Regions from separate parts of the Luteococcus peritonei genome, predicted to be linked through region 1. Evidence: predicted binding sites of a transcription regulator. Region 1 holds the regulator's gene; the other holds the start of a gene.
The links. The regulator HrcA, encoded in region 1, represses chaperone genes, less so after heat shock. The targets are predictions, from matches to a motif close to TTGGCACTCGNNNNNNNCGAGTGCCAA.
Positions count from the first base shown of each region.

Region 2: a site for HrcA is predicted at 4,055-4,081, ahead of groL (chaperonin GroEL). Genes of this name have one in related genera too.

Region 1 is NZ_BAAAIX010000005.1:15,438-25,335, reverse strand. It holds gene ABD073_RS02275 (sensor histidine kinase) at 1-239, shown strand, start outside; gene ABD073_RS02270 (response regulator transcription factor) at 236-877, shown strand; gene ABD073_RS02265 (PAC2 family protein) at 874-1,827, opposite strand; gene tgt (tRNA guanosine(34) transglycosylase Tgt) at 1,831-3,138, opposite strand; gene ABD073_RS02255 (16S rRNA (uracil(1498)-N(3))-methyltransferase) at 3,135-3,884, opposite strand; gene dnaJ (molecular chaperone DnaJ) at 3,881-5,068, opposite strand; gene hrcA (heat-inducible transcriptional repressor HrcA) at 5,078-6,100, opposite strand; gene ABD073_RS02240 (MBL fold metallo-hydrolase) at 6,227-7,102, shown strand; gene ABD073_RS02235 (inositol monophosphatase family protein) at 7,124-7,912, opposite strand; gene ABD073_RS02230 (NADP-dependent oxidoreductase) at 8,029-8,934, shown strand; gene ABD073_RS02225 (LysR family transcriptional regulator) at 8,924-9,856, opposite strand.
Region 2 is NZ_BAAAIX010000002.1:33,353-43,250, forward strand. It holds gene ABD073_RS00875 (FG-GAP-like repeat-containing protein) at 1-90, shown strand, start outside; gene ABD073_RS00880 (copper homeostasis protein CutC) at 105-800, opposite strand; gene ABD073_RS00885 (hypothetical protein) at 818-979, shown strand; gene ABD073_RS00890 (hypothetical protein) at 1,052-2,179, opposite strand; gene groL (chaperonin GroEL) at 2,309-3,931, opposite strand; gene ABD073_RS00900 (hypothetical protein) at 4,166-4,603, shown strand; gene ABD073_RS00905 (CsbD family protein) at 4,685-4,879, opposite strand; gene ABD073_RS00910 (DUF3263 domain-containing protein) at 5,024-5,302, opposite strand; gene manA (mannose-6-phosphate isomerase, class I) at 5,461-6,630, shown strand; tRNA gene ABD073_RS00920 (tRNA-Thr) at 6,737-6,812, shown strand; gene ABD073_RS00925 (class I SAM-dependent methyltransferase) at 6,884-7,516, shown strand; gene ABD073_RS00930 (O-acetyl-ADP-ribose deacetylase) at 7,513-8,025, shown strand; gene ABD073_RS00935 (DedA family protein) at 8,050-8,778, opposite strand; gene ABD073_RS00940 (glycine C-acetyltransferase) at 8,919-9,898, opposite strand, start outside.

The sequences.
Region 1 (9,898 bases):
TCACCAATGCGCACAAGCACGGCAGCCCCGGCCGCATCGAGGTGATCCTGCGACAGGAGGCCGGCCCTGCCCTGCTGGTGGTCACCAACCCGGTGGGCGGCCCGAGTCCGACCGCCGCCGGCTACGGCCTGCGAAGGATCACCGAACGCGTCCACCTGTGCGAAGGAAGCCTGACGCACGCCATTCGCGAGGGCACCCACGTCCTCGAGGTCACCATTCCGGTGGAGGAGAAACCATGACAAGACTTCTCGTGGTCGACGACGACACCTTCGTCCTGGCCGGCATCAGGTCCATGCTCGCGGAGCAGCCGGACCTCGAGATCGTCGGCACCGCTAGCGACGGGCAGGAGGCGATCGACCAGGTGCGCCTGGGCACGCCCGACGTCGTCCTGATGGACCTGCGCATGCCGGGCATGAACGGCATCGAGGCGACGCGCGCGATCAAGCGGCAGCCGCATGGGCCCCGCGTACTGGTGCTGACCACCTGGGACACCGACGACATGATCCGAGAGGCACTGACCGCCGGCGCCGACGGCTTCCTGCTCAAGGACACCAGCCCCGACGAGCTGGCCGCGGCGATCCGTCGAACGCATGCCGGAGAACCCACACTGGCACCGGCCATCACCCCGCGGCTCGTTGCCGCCTACACCAATGGCGCCCGAGCCCGTCGGGAATCCCTCGACTCCCTCACCCAGCTGAGCGAGCTCGAGGGCGAGGTGGCGCTGGCCATCGCCCGGGGCCTGACCAATGCGGAGATCGCGGCCCAGCAGTACATGAGCGTCGGCAACGTGAAGGCGTGCGTCTCAAGCATCCTGGCCAAGCTGGGCCTGTCCAACCGGGTGCAGATCGCCACCCTGGTCCAGCCGGGGCGGGCCTAGCGGCCGAAGCCGCCGAAGTCGTTGTTCTCGTCGAAGCCCTTGCCCTCGCCCTTGTCGGAGTCCTTGAGGAATTGCTCGAACTCCGCCGCCAGCTGGTCACCCGAGGGGATCTGCGACTCGTCCACCGGCTTCGGCGCGGGCTCGGAGGGCAGCTCTCGCCCGGCGACGGCCTGGTCGTAGGCGGCCTCCATCTGGCCGATCGCCTCGGCATTCTCCGGGTTCTGCGCCACCAGGGCGTCCAGCTCGCGCAGGTACTCGTCGGCGGCGCTGCGCAGGTCCGGCACGGCCAGCGAGAGCTCGGCCACGTCGGCGGCCGCATCCACCAGCCGCACCGAGCCGGCCGGGAACTCGCCACCGGCCAGATAGTGCGGCACGTGGACGCTGAAGCCCACGGTACGGATGTGGGCGGCAGGCAGCCGCACCTCCAGCAGGGCCTCCACCGAGCTGGGCAGCTGCATCTTGTCGTGCATGGTCGGGTAGTCCGCGATCAGCGTCGGGTCGATGCTGTGCGCGGTCAGGCCCACCGGACGGGTGTGCGGTGCGCCCCACGGGATGCCGTGCAGGCCGACCGCCAGGGTGCAGCCCAGCTCCCCGAGCAGGATTGCGAAGGCAGCGCAGAAGCGCTCCCACTGGTAGTCCGGCTCCGGTCCGGTGACCACCAGGAAGTCCTTGCCGGCGTCGTCGGTGACCACGCGCACCACCAGCTCCATCGGCTGGTAGTCGGTGTAGTGGTCACGGTCGTAGGTGATCAGCGGACGACGCGAGCGGTGGTCGACCAGTTGGTCCACGTCGAAGCGCGCGATGATCCGCGAGGAGTGGCTGTCGATCAGGTGCTGCACCGCACCCATCGCCGCCTGGCCGGCATCCATGAAGCCGGTCAGCGCGATCAGCGCGGGCGCACCGTGGACCGGCGCACCGGACAGCTCGTAGAGCTCACGGGGGTCCTTCATGACTCACTTCCCATCGGTGGCGTGGTGGCCCGTCGGGGCCTTCATGGTCTCAACGCCCGAAGCCGCAGCGGCATTCCCGGACGGGGCAGCGCGTCGGGCGTAGAAGCGGCCCAGGAAGTCGGTGCGCAGCGCCTCGAAGTCACCCTGGTCCATGGCCTGGCGGATGGTGTCCACCAGGCGCACCGTGAAGCGCTCGTTGTGGATGGTGGCCAGGGTGGAGGCCAGCATCTCCTTGGCCTTGAACAGGTGGTGCAGGTAGGCCCGGGTGTAGTGGGTGCAGGTGTAGCAGTCGCAGCCGTCCTCGAGCGGGACGAAGGCGCGGCGGTTGGCGGCGGTGTTCAGGTTGTAGCGCCCGTCGGCGGTGTAGATCGCCGAGTTGCGCGCCACCCGCGAGGGGTTGACGCAGTCGAAGGTGTCGGCGCCGGCGGCGACGGCCGCGAAGAAGTCGTCGGGCTCGCTGATCCCCAGCAGGTGGCGCGGCTTGTCGAACGGCAGCTCGGTGGCCATCCAGCGGCAGATGGTGCCCAGTTGGTCCTTCTCCAGCGCCCCGCCGAAGCCGAAACCGTCGAAGCGCTGCCCGTCCACCTCCATGCTGCCCAGGTCCCGCGCCGCCTTGCGGCGCAGGTCCTCGTACTGGGCGCCCTGCAGCACCCCGAAGAGCGCCTGGTAGGGCTTGTCTGCGCGTTCCTCGGTGAGCCTGCGGTGCTCGGCCAGGCATCGCTCGGCCCAGCGTCGGGTGCGCTCCAGCGAGCTCTCCTGGTAGGCGCGGGTGTTCATCAGGGTGGTCAGCTCGTCGAAGGCGAACATGATGTCGGCGCCCAGCTCGTGCTGCACGCGCATGCTCACCTCGGGCGTGAAGCGGTGCAGGTCTCCGTTGAGGTGGCTCTTGAAGGTGACACCGTCGTCGTCGACGTGGGCCAGCCGCTCCTTGCCCTCGGCCACGGCGCCGTCGTCGGCGGCATGGGAGGAGTCCATGGAGATCACCTTCTTGAAGCCGGCGCCCAGGCTCATCACCTGGAAGCCGCCGGAGTCGGTGAAGGTGGGCCCGGGCCAGTTCATGAAGCGGCCCAGTCCCCCGGCCTCGTCCACCAGGTCGCTGCCCGGCTGGAGGTAGAGGTGGTAGGCATTGGCGAGCACCGCCTGGGCGCCCACCTGGGCGACGGACTCGGGCAGCACGGCCTTGACGGTGGCCTTGGTGCCCACCACCACGAAGGCAGGGGTCTGGATCTCGCCGTGGGGCGTGTGGATGGTGCCGGTGCGGCCCACCCCGTCCTCCATCACGGTGCGTGGCGTGAAACCGAAGCCGGTCATGCCGCTCCCCCGTCCGTCGCGCGGGCGGCCATGAGCTGCAGCTGGGCCAGGGCCACCACGCCAGCGGTCGAGGTGCGCAGCACGGCATCGCTGACCAGGACGGTGCGGGCGCCGGCAGCCTCGAAGGCGGCCAGCTCCTCGGGGCTGATGCCACCCTCCGGGCCCACCACGAAGAGCACCTCGCCGGTGGCCGGCAGCTCCACCTCGGCGAGCTGGGTGGTGGCGGCCTCGTGCAGCACCAGGGCCAGGGCGGCGCGCTCGATGCGCTCGCAGAGCTGGCGGGTGCTCGCCGTGGTGACCTCGGGGACGCGGAAGCGGCGCGACTGCTTGGTGGCCTCGCGCGCGGTGGACTGCCACTTGACCAGGCCCTTGGCGGCCTTGTCGGCGCTCCAGCGCACGATGGAGCGGCTGGCCTGCCAGGCCACCACCTCGTCGACGCCCAGCTCGGTCATGGTCTCCACGGCCAGGTCGGAGCGGTCCCCCTTGGCCAGCGCCTGCACGCCCACCCAGCGGTGGGCATGCTCGGGGGCGGAGAGCAGCTCGACCACCTCGACGACGATGCCGCGCTTGTCCACCTCCACCACCGGGCCGCGCACCGCGGAGCCGTGGCCGTCGGCCAGCAGCACCGACTCGCCGGTCTGGATCCGCTTCACGACGGCGGCATGGCGGCCCTCGTCGCCGGTGACGGCCACCCGGCTGCCGGGGGCCGCGCCGGCGATCTCGGCCAGGAAGAGGGGGTCCGTCACGCGCCGAAGGCCTCCTTCAGGCGGTCGAAGACGCCCTGCTTGCCCTTGTGCACCTGGGCACTCGGCTGGGTCTCGCCACGGGCCTCGGCCAGCTGGCGCATCAGGTCCTTCTGGTGCGAGTCCAGCTTCGTGGGGGTCTGCACCACCAGCGTGATGCCCAGCTCACCGCGGCCGCTGCCACGCAGGCGCGGAATGCCACGGTTCGGCACCGCGATCCGGGTACCGCTCTGGGTGCCGGCGGGCACCTCGACGGTGATGGAGCGCTCCGCCTCGTCGGTGTCCTCCCGGTCGGCCTCCAGGGTGGCCACCTCGAAGCTGGTGCCCAGCGCCGCTGCGGTCATCGGGATCCGCAGCACCATCTCCAGGTTGTCGCCGTCGCGGGTGAAGACCTCGTGGGGCTGCACCACCAGCTCGACGTAGAGATCGCCGGCGGGCCCGCCACCGGGGCCGACCTCGCCCTGGCTCTCCAAGTGGATCCGGTTGCCGGTGCTGACGCCGGCCGGGATCTTGACGTTCAGGGTGCGCTGGCTGCGGACCCGGCCCTCACCGGAGCACTCGCCGCAGGGGTGCGGGATCACGGTGCCGTAGCCTCGGCAGGCCGGGCAGGGCTGGGAGGTGCGGATGTCACCCAGGAAGGAGCGCTGGATCTGGGTGATCTCGCCGTTGCCGCTGCAGGTGGTGCAGGTCACCGGCTCCTGCTCGTCGGCGCAGCCGCTGCCCTCGCAACGGGGGCAGACCACGGCGGTGTCCACGTTCAGCGGCTTGGTGACGCCGAAGGCCGCCTCGGACAGGGTGAGCGCCTGGCGCACCAGGGCGTCCTGACCGCGTCGCACCCGCGAGCGCGGCCCACGGGAGGCCTGCTGGCCGAACATGGCGTCCACCAGGTTGGTGAAGTCGAAGCCGCCGGCGAAGCCCCCGGCCTGGCCGAAGCCACCGAAGCCACCGCCGGGCATGCCGCCGAAGCCGCCCCCCATCGGGTCCCCGCCGCGGTCGTAGATCGACTTCTTCTGCGGATCGGAGAGCACCTCGTAGGCCTCCTGGACCTGCTTGAACTTCTCCGCCGCATCGGGCTCGGTGGCCACGTCGGGATGCACCTTCATGGCCATCCGTCGGTAGGCCTTCTTGATCTGCTCGGCGCTCGCATCGCGCTCGACGCCGAGGATCTCGTAGTAGTCAGAACTCATCGAGTCAAATCATCCTTCTGCCAGGAAGCGGCCGACATAGCGGGCGACGGCTCGTACCGACGCCATGGTTGAGGGATAGTCCATGCGGGTGGGGCCGACGATGCCCAGGCTGGCCCAGGAGTCGTCGACCGAACCATAGGTGCTCGCCACCAGGGAGGTGGACTGGAGCCGTTCATAGGGGTTCTCGTGGCCGATCCGCACCGTGACGTCACCGGCCGAGGAGGCGGCCTCGCCCAGCAGGTGCAGCAGCACCACCTGCTCCTCGAGCGCCTCCAGCACCGGCTTGACGGTGGTGTCGAACTGGTCGCCGAAGCGCGACAGGTTGGGCACGCCGGCCACCGCGATCCGCGCCGACGGGTCGTCGGCCAGCATCTCCAGCACCGTGGCGACGACGCTGTTGGCATCGCTGCGGGCGATGGCGGGCGGCAGCTCGTCGAGCAGGGTGGTGAGCCGCTCCGCGCCCTGCGCCGGGGCGAGCCCGACGACGGCCTGGTTGAGCCGGGTCCGCAGCTCGGCCAGCGACTCCTCCGAGTGGGCGGGCAGCCCGACGTGGCGCTGCTCCACCCGGCCGGTGGAGTTGATCAGGATCACCAGCACCCGGTCCGCGGTGAGGCTGACCAGCTCGACGTGGCGCACCAGCGCCGAGTAGCTGATCGGGTACTGCACGATGGCCACCTGCTGGGTGATCTGCGCCAGCAGGCGCACCGTGCGGGTCACCACGTCGTCCAGGTCCAGGGCGCCGGCCATGAAGGTCTGGATGGCGCGCTTCTCCGCACCGGAGAGCGGCTTGACGGTGGCCAGCCGGTCCACGAAGAGGCGGTAGCCCTTGTCGGTGGGGATCCGTCCGGCGCTGGTGTGGGGCTGGGTGATGTAGCCCTCCTCCTCCAGCACGGCCATGTCATTGCGGACCGTGGCCGGAGAGACCTGCAGCTGGTGACGCTCCACCAGGGCCTTGGAACCCACCGGCTCCTGCATCGAGACGTAGTCGGTCACGATGGCCTTGAGGACGTCCATCTTGCGGTCGTCGAGCATCGTCCCTCCCGTCGTCGAATGTCCTCGGCGCGACGGTCGGTGGCTTGGCACTCGCCGGGCGCGAGTGCCAGTGTAGCCCGCTGTCGACGCCGCTGGCCCCGCCGCGACGCGGGTAGGCTCTGCGGCGTGCGTGAATTCTCGATCGGCGAATGGCAGCAGGTCCGCGACGGCATCTGGATGGTGCAGCTCCAGCCTGCCGCGGTGAATGCTGGCCTGGTGGTGGGCGAGACCGGGGTGCTGCTGGTGGACACCGGCTCCTCCCCCGCCCAGGGCCGTGAGCTGGCGGCCAGCGCCGAGGCGCTGGTGGGCCGGCCGGTGACCCATGTGGCCATCACCCACGCGCACTTCGACCACTTCTTCGGCCTGGCAGGCATCGAGGGCGTGACCAGCATCGGCCACGAGAATCTGGCCAACCACCTGGGCACCGACGACCCCGACGTGGACCCCGAGGTGATCCGCTCCGACCTGGGCTTCGACCCCTCCGAGCTGGTGGCCCCCAGCCAGCCGATCAGCCTGATCGCCACCGTGGACCTGGGCGGGCGGCAGGTGGACCTGCTGCACCTGGGCACGGGCCACTCCGACTCCGACCTGTTCGTGCTGGTGCCCGACGCCCACGTGGTCTTCGTGGGCGACATGCTGGAGAGCGCCGGCGACCCGATGGCGGGTCCGGACTCCACGGTGGAGGGCTGGCCGAAGTCGCTGGACGGCGTGATCGGCGACGTGCCCGAGGACACCCTCTACGTGCCGGGTCACGGCCCGGTAATGGACCTGGACCAGGCCGCCAACCAGCGGGCGGCGCTGAGCATGCTCTGGGCCACGGCCGAGGAACAGGTGAAGGCCGGGCGCAGCATGGATGAGGTGGTGGCAGACCTGAACGGCCCGCGCGAGGTGGACTGGCCGCTGGCCCCGCAGACCGTCGCCAATGCCCTGCCCCACCTCTACGCGGAGCTGGCCCGCAAGGGCGTCACCAAGAGCCGCTTCCTGCCGCTGACCAGCCTCTGACCCGCGCCGACGGCCCCGGGCTCAGGGCTGCTGCCAGGTCTCGATGACCAGCTCGGCCAGCTCCCGGCTGGCCGCGATCACCAGGCCCGGACCGGCGTCGGTCGGGCGGTAGTCGCGGCCCTCGAAGACCATCGAGGCGCCACCCAGCTCGCGCAGCAGGACCGCGCCGGGGACGTGGTCCCAGGGCTTGAGGTTCTTGTAGACCAGGTAGTCCAGCTGGCCCGTGGCCAGGCGCGGGTAGTCGATGCCGGCGCACCAGGCCGACATCTGCACCGGGGCCAGTTGGCCGTCGGCGGTGAAGCCGCGACGCGCGCCCTTCGAGGTGGCCCCGATGGGCAACCGGTGCAGTGCCTGGCGCGGGACCATCGGCTGCTCCACGCCATGGTCGATCCGCACCGCGCCGGCACCGCGCTCGGCCAGGTAGGCCTGCTGGTGCTCGGGCTGCCAGATCCAGGTGCGGGTGGGTTCGCCGCGCCGCAGCTCGGAGACCATCACGGCATGGTCCGGGCTGCCCTTGACGAAGTTGCGGGTGCCGTCCACCGGGTCCACCAGGAAGACGTGCTCGTCGCCGAGCCGGTCCAACACGCGGGGGTCGGCGAAGGTGGCCTCCTCCCCCACCACCGTGGCGCCCGGGAACATCCGGGGAAGCTCGCGGGTGAGCACCTGCTCGGACTCGCGATCCGCGATGGTGACGAAGTCTCCGGGCAGCTTCTCGTCCACCTCGTCCCCGGACAGGGCCCGGAATCGTGGCGTGATCACCTGTTCGGCAACCTGCTGCAGGAGTTCGAGGACGTCGCTGGTGCTGGCCATGGGTCCCAGCCTATTGCGCGCCACCGACAGCAGTCGGCGGACCCGCTCCCGCACCGGCGCGGCAGGTGGCATCGTTGCCGCAAGAGCACCCACGGTGCACCTCAGAAAGGCACGTCATGCGCATCTACGGCTTCGACCGCTACGGAGACGCCCAGGTCCAGCAGTACTTCGAGCTCCCTGTACCGACCCCCGGGCCCGAGCAGGTGGTGATCGAGCTGGTGGCGGCAGGCCTCAACCCGGCCGACATCAAGGTGCGCAACGGTCAGCGCCAGGGCAAGGTGGCGGTCAGCTTCCCGATGGCGATCGGCCGTGAGGCAGCAGGCCGGGTGGTCAGCGCCCCGCAGGGACCCGGGCTGGAGCCGGGCGAGCTGGTGCTGGGCGGCACGGCCTCAGGTTTCGGTGCGCTCTCGGAGCAGGTGGTGCTGGATCCGGCCCAGACGGTGCCGGTGCCGCAGGGCGTGACGGCCGAGCAGGCCGCCTGCATCCCGGTGGCGATCGGCACCGCCCTCGACGCCCTCGACGAGCTGGCACCCGAGGCCGGCCAGACCCTCTTGGTGCTCGGTGCCGGCGGCGGGGTGGGCAGTCACCTGGTGCAGCTGGCCCGGTTGCGGGGCGTGCGGGTGGTCGGCGTGGCCGGCACGGCCAAGCACGAGGTGCTCACCGGTCTGGGCGTCGAGGTGGTCGCCTCGGGTGAGGGATGGGTCCAGCGGGTCCGTGGGCTGGGCCCGGTCGACTGCCTGGTGGACGCGGTGGGCGGCCAGACCCTGCGCGAGGGGGCAGCCCTGCTCGCCGATCCGTCACGGCTCCGCAGCACCGCAGACGTAGCGCTGGCCCGCGAGGTGGGTGGCTCCGGCGTCACCCGTCGCCGCGACGCCTCCCTGTTCGCCGACCTGGCCGCCCTGGTGGCCGGTGAGCGCCTGCAGGTGGTCACCGGTGCCACCTTCGACTTCGACCAGGCGGCAGAGGCGGTCGCCACGGTGGAGTCCGGACATACCCTCGGCAAGGTGGTCGTCAGTCGGTGACCACCGGCTGCGCGGCGCGTGAGAGAGCCGCCGCGCAGTCCACGAAGACCGGGATCGCGGCCCGGACCGGCGGGGCCAGGCGCGCCGAGGCCAGGCGCGCCAGCAGGATCCGTCGCGGAGCGGGATTGCCCGCGATCGGGAGCACCCTGACGTCGGTGCGCGGGGTCAGCACGGCCAGCCGCGGCGCCAGCGCGATGCCCAGTCCGGCGGCCACCATGCCCTGCAGCTCCTGGTAGTCGTCCGCCGCCATCTCGACGCGTGGGACGAAGCCCGCCTCGGCGCACAACCGGGAGAGCACCTGGGCCACCGGGTGCTCCGCCCGCACCACCCAGGCCTCCTCGGCCAGCTCGGCCATCGAGACCACCTCGCGTCCGGCCAGCGGGTGGTCCGATGGCAGCAGCAGCGTGGTGGGGTCGGAGGCGATCTGCTGCAGTTCCAGGTCTGGCGCGTCCAACTGGTCCCAGGCGTAGTCCCAGAGCGTGGCCAGGTCCACCTCGCGTCGCCGCAGGGAGCGCAACAGCCCCTCCTGGCGGGCACTCGTGATGCTGATCGTCAGCTCGGGATGGCGCACCCGCATCTCCATCACGACGTGCGGGAGCAGCGAGGCTCCCACCGTCGGGAAGGCCCCCAGCAGCAGCCGCCCGCGGCGCAGCCCCGCGAACTCGTCCAGCTCGGCGCGGGCGGCCGCCAGCTGGTCCTCCAGACGGGCGGCGTGCACCACCAGGGCGTGGCCCGCCTCAGTGAGGTGGACGCCTCGGGCGTGGCGTTCCAGCAGCGGCAGTCCGGCCTCCTGCTCCAGCTTCGCGATCTGCTGCGAGATGGCCGAGGTGGTGAAGGCCAGCTGGCCGGCCGCACCGGTCAGTGAGCCGGCATCGGCCACGGACTTCAGCAGGAGCAGGCGTCTGGCGTCGAGTTCCTTCATGCTGAGAGTTAAGCAGATCTTGCATCGATTCCAGAAAGTCTC
Region 2 (9,898 bases), on a different contig from region 1:
CTCACGACCTATCCGGTGCGACGGGGCGGCAGCATCGCGACCCCCTTCGTCAATCCCGGTTCGGCCGCCGGCTTCCGGCTGTTCGCCTGAACAGGTGGGGGCCCTCAGGCCCCCACCTCCCGGTCCACCAGCTCGCGCCAGGTGCGTACCAGTGGTGCGTCGACATAGGCCTTGAACTGGCCCAGCGGACGGGCCTGCTCGCTGATGTGGAAGGCGCGCACCCCGGCGCGGGCCAGCCAGGGGACGTGCTCGGCAGCCAGGCCGCCGCCGGCCATCACCAGGCCGGCGACGCCGGCGTCGGCACGGCAGCGTGCCACCAGCTCGTCCAGGCCGTGATCCATGCCGCGGGCCGAGCCGGCGGTGAGCACACTGTCCAGCCGCGGCAGGCGCTGCAGCACGCGCCAGGCCTTGTCGGTGTCGAGGGTCTGGTCCACGGCCTGGTGGAAGGTCCAGCGCCACAGGCCGTGCTCGGTCAGCGCCCCGCAGACCTCGGCGTCCACCTCGTCGTAGCCGTTCAGGAAGCCGAAGACCACCCCGTCGGCGCCGGCGTCCACGTAGCTCTCGATCAGGCCCCGCAGCCGCACGAACTCCCCGCCGTCGGTGCCGTAGCCGGGCCGCAGCCGCACCATCGGCCGCACCTCGATCCCCACCGCCCGGCGCACCGTCTCCACCACCGACGGCTCCGGCGACATGCCGCCGTCGTCCAGGCTGCCCAGGACCGTCAGCCGGTCTGCCCCGCCCTCCTCGGCACGACGCGCGTCGTGCTCGTGCAGTGCCACCACGTCCAGGATCCCCGACATGTCTTCATGGTGGCCCCGTGGCCGGTGCGGGTGCCGACGCCACGCCCGGCCGCAGCGACCTCACCGACCATTTCGGCGCCACCTATGACCCGGTGGGCTACCAGGTGGTCCGCAATGCGCTGGATCCCACCCGCGCGCAGAAGGTGAACTGCACCCTCGTCCCGCCGGTCATCCAGTAGGCCCGGAGGCACGAGCACCTGACGACGGGGCGGTTCCTCCAGGGAGCCGCCTCGCGCCGGTCCTCCCGGGGCTCAGGGGATGACGTACTGGCTGACCACGGCCCAGGTGAGCACCACCTGGGCCACGCCCAGCAGCGCGGCCAGCGCCCACAACCACGCGCCGCGAACCTTCTGGGCCACCAGCAGCAGCAGGGGGAAGGCGGCCATCAGGAAGCGCGCCCGCGGCCCGACCCCGGAGAAGAGCACCATCTGCGCCACCAGCACCACCACCAGGACGGTCGCCACCAGCGGCAGGCGCGCCCCGCGCCACCAGCACCACAGCGCCAGGGCGAGCAGGCCGAAACCCGCCCAGGTGGCCATGTAGGTGGCATCCCCGGACAGCTCCACAGGATTCTTGAAGATCAACAGGAACTTCCATCCCAGGTCCAGCCCCTGGTGCCAGAAGCGGTCCTGGATCTCGAACCAGGCATCCGCCCGGCCGGTGTGCCAGCCCAGCCATCCCCAGTAGCCGAGCACCCCCAGCGGGGTCAGCAGCAGGGCCACCACCCCGCGCCGGTCACCCGAGCGCCAGGCCACGACGGCAGCCGCCAAGGCCGCGAAGCAGAGCGCCACCCCGTTGGGACGGGTGGCGGTAGCGGCCATCCCCAGCACGCCCGCCAGCAGCCAGCGCCTGCGCACCAGGGCCAGCAGGGTGGCCACCGAGAGCGTGGCGAGCAGGGCGTCGGACATCACCAGGGTGCTGACCAGCTGTCCCGGGAAGCAGACCCACAGCAGGCTGGCGGCGAGCGCCTGACGTGGTGGCAGGAGCAGGCAGGACAGCCGGTGGAAGAGCAGCAGGCCGGCCAGCCCGAGCAGCAGGTTGAGCACCACGGCCGTGGCCACCGGCGGGGTCCCGGCCAGCTGCACCACGCCACGCACCAGGACCGGGAAGAGCGGGAAGAAGGCGCCGCGCGCCTGGTCCAGGGTGGCGGGCAGGTGGTCCTGGTAGCCACTGGCCGCGATGTCCAGGTAGAAGGGGCCGTCCCAGGGCGCGAAGGCCCGACGCCATCCCAGGCCGAGGTGCTCACGGGTGGCGGCCACCACCCCGAGTCCGACCAGGCGGGTGACGAGCCACAGCACCACCAGCGGCGCCACCGGGACCCCCGCCCCCGCGCCCCTGCGGTCCGTGCCGTCCAGACCGGGGCGATGCACCTGGCTCATTCCTGCAGGCTACGCCCGCGATCCTCGCCTGCGAAGGGGGTCCGACGCGCGGTGGGGCGCCGGCGCGGGCACGGCGAAGGGGCGGCCCCTCACGGGACCGCCCCTTCGTCGTTCAGGCTGTTGCCAGGCTCAGAAGCCCATGCCGCCCATCTCGTCGCCACCGGCGGGCATCGCGGGAGCCTTCTCGGGCTTGTCCGCGATGACGGCCTCGGTGGTGAGGAAGAGGGCCGCGATGGAGGCCGCGTTCTGCAGGGCAGAGCGGGTCACCTTGGCCGGGTCGATGATGCCGGCCTCGACCATCTTCACGTACTCGCCGGTGGCCGCGTTCAGGCCCTCACCGACGGGCAGGTTGGCGACCTTCTCCACGATGACGCCGCCCTCGAGGCCGGCGTTCAGCGCGATCTGGCGCAGTGGGGCCTGGGCCGCGGTGAGCACGATCTGCGCACCGGTGGCCTCGTCGCCCTGCAGCTCGTCGAGCTTGACGTTCTTGGCGGCCTGCAGCAGGGCCACGCCACCACCGGGGACGATGCCCTCCTCGACGGCAGCCTTGGCATTGCGCACGGCGTCCTCGATGCGGTGCTTGCGCTCCTTGAGCTCCACCTCGGTGGCCGCGCCGACCTTGATGACGGCCACGCCGCCGGCCAGCTTGGCGAGGCGCTCCTGCAGCTTCTCGCGGTCGTAGTCGGAGTCGGAGTTCTCGATCTCCTTGCGGATCTGCGAGACACGACCGGCGATCTGGTCGGCATCGCCGGCGCCGTCGACGATGGTGGTCTCGTCCTTGGTCACCAGCACGGAACGGGCCTGGCCCAGCAGCTCCAAGGTGACGGTCTCCAGGGAGAGGCCCACCTCGGAGCTGATCACGGTGCCGCCGGTGAGGATGGCGATGTCGTTCAGCATGGCCTTGCGGCGGTCACCGAAGCCGGGGGCCTTGACGGCGATCGACTTGAAGGTGCCGCGGATCTTGTTGACGATCAGGCCGGCCAGGGCCTCGCCGTCAGTGTCCTCGGCGATGACCAGCAGCGGGCGGGAGGCCTGCATGACCTTCTCCAGCACCGGCAGCAGGTCCTTGAGGCTCGAAACCTTGCCGTCGACCAGCAGGATGTACGGGTCGTCGAGCTGGGCCTCCATGCGCTCGGTGTCGGTGACGAAGTAGGGGCTGATGTAGCCCTTGTCGAAGCGCATGCCCTCGGTGAGCTCGAGGTCCAGCCCGAAGGTGTTGGACTCCTCGACGGTGATGACGCCTTCCTTGCCCACCTTGTCCATCGCCTCGGCGATGATCTCGCCCACGGTGGCGTCGGCGGCGGAGATCGACGCGGTGGCGGCGATCTGCTCCTTGGTCTCGACGTCGATGGCCATCGTGCCCAGCTCCTCGCTGATGGCCTTGACGGCGGTCTCGATGCCCTTCTTCAGGCTCATCGGGTTGGCGCCGGCGGTCACATTGCGCAGGCCCTCACGGACCATTGCCTGGGCCAGCACGGTGGCGGTGGTGGTGCCGTCGCCCGCGACGTCGTCGGTCTTCTTGGCGACCTCCTTGACGAGCTCGGCGCCGATCTTCTCGTAGGGATCCTCGAGCTCGATCTCCTTGGCGATGGAGACGCCGTCGTTGGTGATGGTGGGGGCGCCCCACTTCTTCTCCAGGACGACATTGCGGCCCTTGGGGCCGAGGGTGACCTTGACCGCGTCGGCGAGGGTGTTCATGCCCCGCTCGAGCCCGCGGCGGGCCTCGATGTTGAACTCAATCAGCTTTGCCATGGTCTTCCGGGAGTCCTCCCGCGTCAGGGGCCTTGCGGGCCCCGCGATTGTCAGTGTCTGGGTGGAGGCTGGTCGATGCCCGCGACGGACGGCCCGGACCGGACCTCATCGGCAACCTCTCGGTTGGCACTCGAACCAGCCGAGTGCCAACTCCATGTCTAGCACTCGACACAAGCGAGTGCAAAGTACCCGGCCCACTTCCCTCACCCTCGCGCGCGACGCAGAATGAGGGCCGTGAACCGAGCCTCTCCCGGTCGTCTGCCCGCCTCCCCCGCGATGGTGCGGGTACGCCAGCTGGGCAACTGGCTCAACCTGTCCACCCCGCTCGGACTGGCCGTCGCGCTGGCGGGTGGGGCCCGGCTGCGACGTGGCCCCCGCAAGCTCTGGCTGGCGGAGGGCTACCGCCTGCGTTTCCCGGTGGCCGGGGCCTTCACCATCGGCAACGTGGTCACCACCTCACGGCCCGACGTGGTGGCCTATCTGGCCGGCCACCCAGGGCTGCTGGAGCACGAGGAGAGCCACAGCTGGCAGTGGACGATGTGTCTCGGGCTGCCCTTCCTGCCGCTCTATGCGACGGGCTGCCTGGTCTCCCAGCTGCGCCACGGCGACCTCGCCACCGGCAACCCCTTCGAGCGCCAGGCGGACCTGGTGGACGGCGGCTACCGCAGCTGATGTCTCCGGACATGCGACGACGCCCGGAAGCACAGGGCTTCCGGGCGTCGCGTGGACTCGGGCGTCGTGCGCCCGGGACCGTCAGTTCTTGAGGTCGTCGATCGCGTCGCCCACGCGGTCCTTGGCGCCCTCAACCTTCTGGCCGACCTCGCCGTCGAACTGCTGGGCAGCACCCTCGGTCTGGAGACGCTCGTTGTCAGTGGCGTCACCGGCGGCCTCCTTGGCCTTGCCGACGACCTGGTCCTTGGCGTTCTCGAACTTGTCACCGATACCCATGTTGAACTCCTTCCAAGCGGTGCCCCGGTCGACCCGAAGCGATGACCTCGACGCTAGACCCGTCGCGTCGCCGGGCTCCAGCCCTTGCGCGGACAGCGAAACGGGGAACGAGGTGGCCCCGTCGACTGGCAGCGTGCGGGGCCCTCAGCGCACCAGGCGAGCGGCGGAGCGGGCCTGCTGGCGGTTCTCGCGCAGCCGGCGCAGCCGGCGCACCAGCAGCGGGTCGGCGGCCAGCGCCTCGGGGCTGTCCACGAGGGCGTTGAGCAGCTGGTGGTAGCGCGGCGAGGAGATGCCGAAGCGTTCGCGGATCTCCTGCTCCCGCGAGCCCCGGCCAGGGCGCCAGGAGGCCTCGAAGGCCAGCATCGCCGGTTCCGTCTCCCCCAGCTCGGGGTGGTCGGAGGACTGGCCAAGGGCTTCGGACATGACTCCATCCTAGGTGCGAACCACACCGGTGTCATTCGTCGTCGGGGACGGTGCGGCACACCGGCCGTCTCTCCCAATCCCGTCCGTCGACACGCCGACCTGACAGACTGGAGCCGCCGCATGCCCACCCACGGCCGTCGAACAGAAGGAAAGACCCGATGCATCCCATGTCCGGCACCACCCAGAACTACGCCTGGGGGTCGCCCAGCGAGATCCCGCGCGTGCTCGGACTGCCGGCCTCCGGCGAACCGCAGGCCGAGTACTGGCTGGGTGCCCATGCCTCCGCCCCGTCGACGGTGGACGGCCAGCGGATGGATGCCCGCATCGAGGCCGATCCCGGGCTGGTGGGCCGCGCCAGCGTCGAGCAGTTCGGCGCCCGGCTGCCCTACCTGCTCAAGGTGCTCGCCGCCGACCAGCCGCTCTCGCTGCAGGTGCACCCCACCCGCGAGCAGGCCGAGGAAGGCCATGCCCGTGAGAATGCCGAGGGCATCGCCAAGGACGACCCGAAGCGCACCTACAAGGACGACTGGCCCAAGCCGGAACTGATGCTGGCACTGACCCCCTTCGAGGCGCTGTGCGGCTTCCGCGATCCGATGCGCACCGCCGAGCTCTTCGAGAAGCTGGGCATCCCCGCCCTGGACCAGATGGTGGCCCCGCTGCGGCTGCGCCAGGGCTCCGCCGGCCTGGCCGAGGTCTTCCTCGACGCACTGAGCAGCACCGACGAGCACCGCGACCTGGTGGTGGAGACGGTGGCGCGCTGCGTGCCGCACGTCGAGGCCGAGGGCGAGTTCGGTCTCTTCTGCCGCACCGCGGTCCTGCTCGACGAATTCTTCCCCGGTGACCCCAGCATCCTGGCCGCGCTGATGCTCAACCGCTTCACGATGCAGCCGGGTGAGGCCGTCTTCCTGGAGGCGGGCAGCATGCACGCCTACCTCAAGGGCACCGGCATCGAGGTGATGGCCAATTCCGACAACGTGGTGCGCGGCGGCCTGACCCGCAAGCACATCGACGTCGACGAGCTGGTCCGCGTGGTCAACTTCGACGCCGCCCCCGTCGAGCTCGTGCAGCCCACCCAGGAGGCCCCCGGCCTGACCCGTTACCCCACCCCCGCGCCGGAGTTCGCCCTCTGGCAGGTGGACCCCACCGAAGGTGTCGACGTGAGCCTCCCGGCCACCGACAGCGGCCGCATCCTGCTGGTGATCGAGGGCCACCTGCGCGATGCGGAGGGAACCGAGCTGCACCAGGGCCAGGCAGCCTTCATCGACGCCGGCGAACAGGTCGTGGTCAGCGGCGACGCCACCGCCTTCCTGGCCGCCCCCGGGGTCTGAAGCACCGGCAGCAGCACCGCGGACCACCCGCGGCCGGCCCCCGGCGTTCGACAGCCACCGGGCCGCCGGGCACAATTGGCCCGTCCGCGAGGGATGCTCGCGGCGTGCCTCCGTAGCTCAGCGGCCAGAGCGCTCGCCTTGTAAGCGAGTGGTCGTGGGTTCGACTCCCACCGGGGGCTCCACGCAGCACCTGGCGATCCGTCGGCAGGGGGTCCCGAGCCCCGGCCACGGCCACCGTGACAGGATGGGCCGGGTGAGCGAGAACACAGCACCGTCCGTCGAGCCGGGCACCTGGGAGCGGATGGTCGCCTCCAACCCGCAGCACCCCTTCAACTACGCCGAACGCTTCCGGCAGATGGCGGCCAACGGCGCCGACCTGCTGGGCGAGGCCCGCTTCGTCGACACCATGGCACCGCGCGAGGCCCACATCCTCGACGCCGGCTGCGGCCCCGGCCGCCATGCCAGCTGGCTGGCGGCGCGCGGCCACCGGGTGGTGGGCGTGGACCTCGACCCCAACCTGATCGAGATTGCCCGCGCCGAGGCGCCCGGCCCGGACTACTTCGTGCAGAACCTGGCGCTGCTGGACCTGCCCGCGCAGGGCGTCGAGGAGGCCTTCGACGTCATCATGTGCGCCGGCAACGTGATCGCCTTCCCCGCCCCCTCCAGCCGCCGCCCGATCCTGGAGCGCTTCGCGGCCCACCTGAAGCCGGAGGGTCGCGCGGTGATCGGCTTCGGTGCCGGGCGCGGCTACGAGTTCAACGAATTCCTGAACGATGCCGCCCACAGCGGTCTGGAGCTGCAGCTGGGGCTGTCCACCTGGGACCTCAAGCCCTTCCGCACCGACACCAACTTCCTGGTGGCCATCTTCGGTCGCGCCGCAGCATGACCGAGATCGAGGTGGTCCGCGGCGACATCACCCGCCTCGAGGTGGACGTGGTGGTCAATGCCGCCAACTCCTCCCTGCTGGGCGGGGGTGGCGTCGACGGCGCCATCCACCGCGCCGGCGGCCCCGAGATCCTGGCGGCCTGCCGTCGGCTGCGCGAGGGCGAGCTGCGCGACGGGCTCCCGGCCGGTCAGGCGGTGACCACCACCGCCGGTCGGCTGCCGGCCCGCTGGGTGGTGCACACCGTGGGCCCGGTCTTCAGCCGCAGCCAGGACCGCCGCGCCACGCTGGTCTCCTGCTACCGCGAGAGCCTGCGGGTGGCCGACGAGCTGGGTGCGGGCAGCATCGCCTTCCCCACCATCTCGGCGGGGGTCTACGGCTGGCCGATGGACGACGCCACCCGGGTGGCGGTGGAGACGGTGCGCGAGACCGAGAGCCATCTGGAGCGCGTGCTGCTGGTGGCCTTCAACCAGCATGCCGATGCCGGCTACCGCGCGGCACTGGGCGGCTGAGCGGGCCGCACACTGCAGGCCCGCTCAGGCCTGCTGCTTCTGGCGCGCCGAGTACATGCTGGAACCGACGATGAAGACCACCAGGCCGATCGCCACCCAGTTGGCGATCTTGGCGTACTGCTTGAGCAGCGCGACGGCCGGCTCGCCCACCTGCCAGCCCAGGGCGAAGTAGGCCAGCAGCCAGGTGGTGGAGGCGATGAAGTCCAGGACCATGAACTTCTTCCAGCTCATGCCGGTGGAGCCGGCCAGGACGAAGATCACCTGCATCAGCGGCAACGGGATCGGCACGTAGGCCACGAACATGCCCAGCCAGCCCATCTTCTGCGCCCAGCGCTCGGCACGGGCGTAGTTGCGCGCGGCCCGCTTCGACTGCCCGGCCCAGACCTCGATCATCCCGCGGCCCCAGAGCTTGCCGGCCCACCAGTAGATCCAGTCGAACTTGATCGACATCAGCGAGCCGGCCATCAGGTAGAGCCACCAGTGTGGTGCCAGTCCCTGCGAGGCCAGCGCCCCCATGGCGGCGGTGCCGGAGCGTGCTCCGGTCAGCGCCACCAGCAGCGGCGGGTTGAGGCCGAGCAGCCAGCCGCGCAGCGGCAGCATCGCCAGGCCGAAGACGCCCATGAACAGGATCCAGGCCATGCACTGCTTGTCGGCCCGGCCCGGCTTGTGCTTCCACGGCATCGACGGGTCGTCCCACCACTCCTTCTCCCCCGAACCGGGGAGGGAGGCGCCCGCGGAGTCCTCGGTGGGCATCGGGGGCTCGGGAGGGGGTGCGGTGCGGGCCTGCCAGGGATTGGCCTCGGCCGGCGGCTCGCCGGGGCTGTAGCTCATGGCGCCAAGGCTACCCGCGCGGCGGGGCAGCCCCCCGCCGCGCGGGAGGCCCCCCGGGTCGCTCAGGCTGTGGCCTCGGTCTCGACCACCTCGCGGGCGCGGACGAAGGCCGCCAGGGCCGCCTCCAGGTCCGCCCGGCTGAGCGCAGCGGACATCTGGGTACGGATCCGGGCCTTGCCCTGCGGCACCACGGGGTAGCTGAAGGCCCGCACGTAGATGCCCTGGGCCAGCACCTCGTCGGCCATCCGGGCGGCCTTGACCGCATCGCCCACCATCACCGGGACGATGGCGTGGTCGCTCTCCGGCACCTTGAAGCCCTCCGTGGCCAGCGCCTCACGGAACCAGGTGGTGTTGGCATTGAGCTGCTCGCGCAGGTCGTCGGAGGCGGTGAGCAGGTCGATGGTGGCCAGGGCCGCCGCAGCGATCGAGGGCGCCAGGGAGTTGCTGAACAGGTAGGGACGGCTGCGCTGGCGCAGCATCTCGACGATCTCGCGGCGGGCGCAGGTGTAGCCGCCGGAGGCGCCGCCCAGGGCCTTGCCGAGGGTGCCGGTGATGATGTCCACCCGGTCCTGCACCCCGAAGCGCTCGGGTGTCCCGGCACCGTGCCGGCCGACGAAGCCGACGGCATGGGAGTCGTCCACCATGACCAGCGCGCCGTAGGTCTCGGCCAGGTCGCAGATCTCGTCCAGCGGGGCCAGGTAGCCGTCCATGCTGAAGACGCCATCGGTGGCGATCAGCTTGTAGCGGCAGTCCGCGGCGGCCTTGAGCTGGGCCTCCAGGTCTGCCATGTCACGGTTGCGGTAGCGCAGCCGGCGCGCCTTGGACAGCCGCACCCCGTCGATGATCGAGGCGTGGTTCAGCTCGTCGGAGATGATCGCGTCCTCGGGGCCGCAGAGCACCTCGAACAGGCCACCGTTGGCGTCGAAGCAGGAGGAGTAGAGGATGGTGTCGAAGTCCTCCGCCCCCGGGTGCAGGAAGCCGGTGATCCGCTGCTCCAGCTCGGTGTGCAGGTCCTGGGTGCCGCAGATGAAGCGCACCGAGG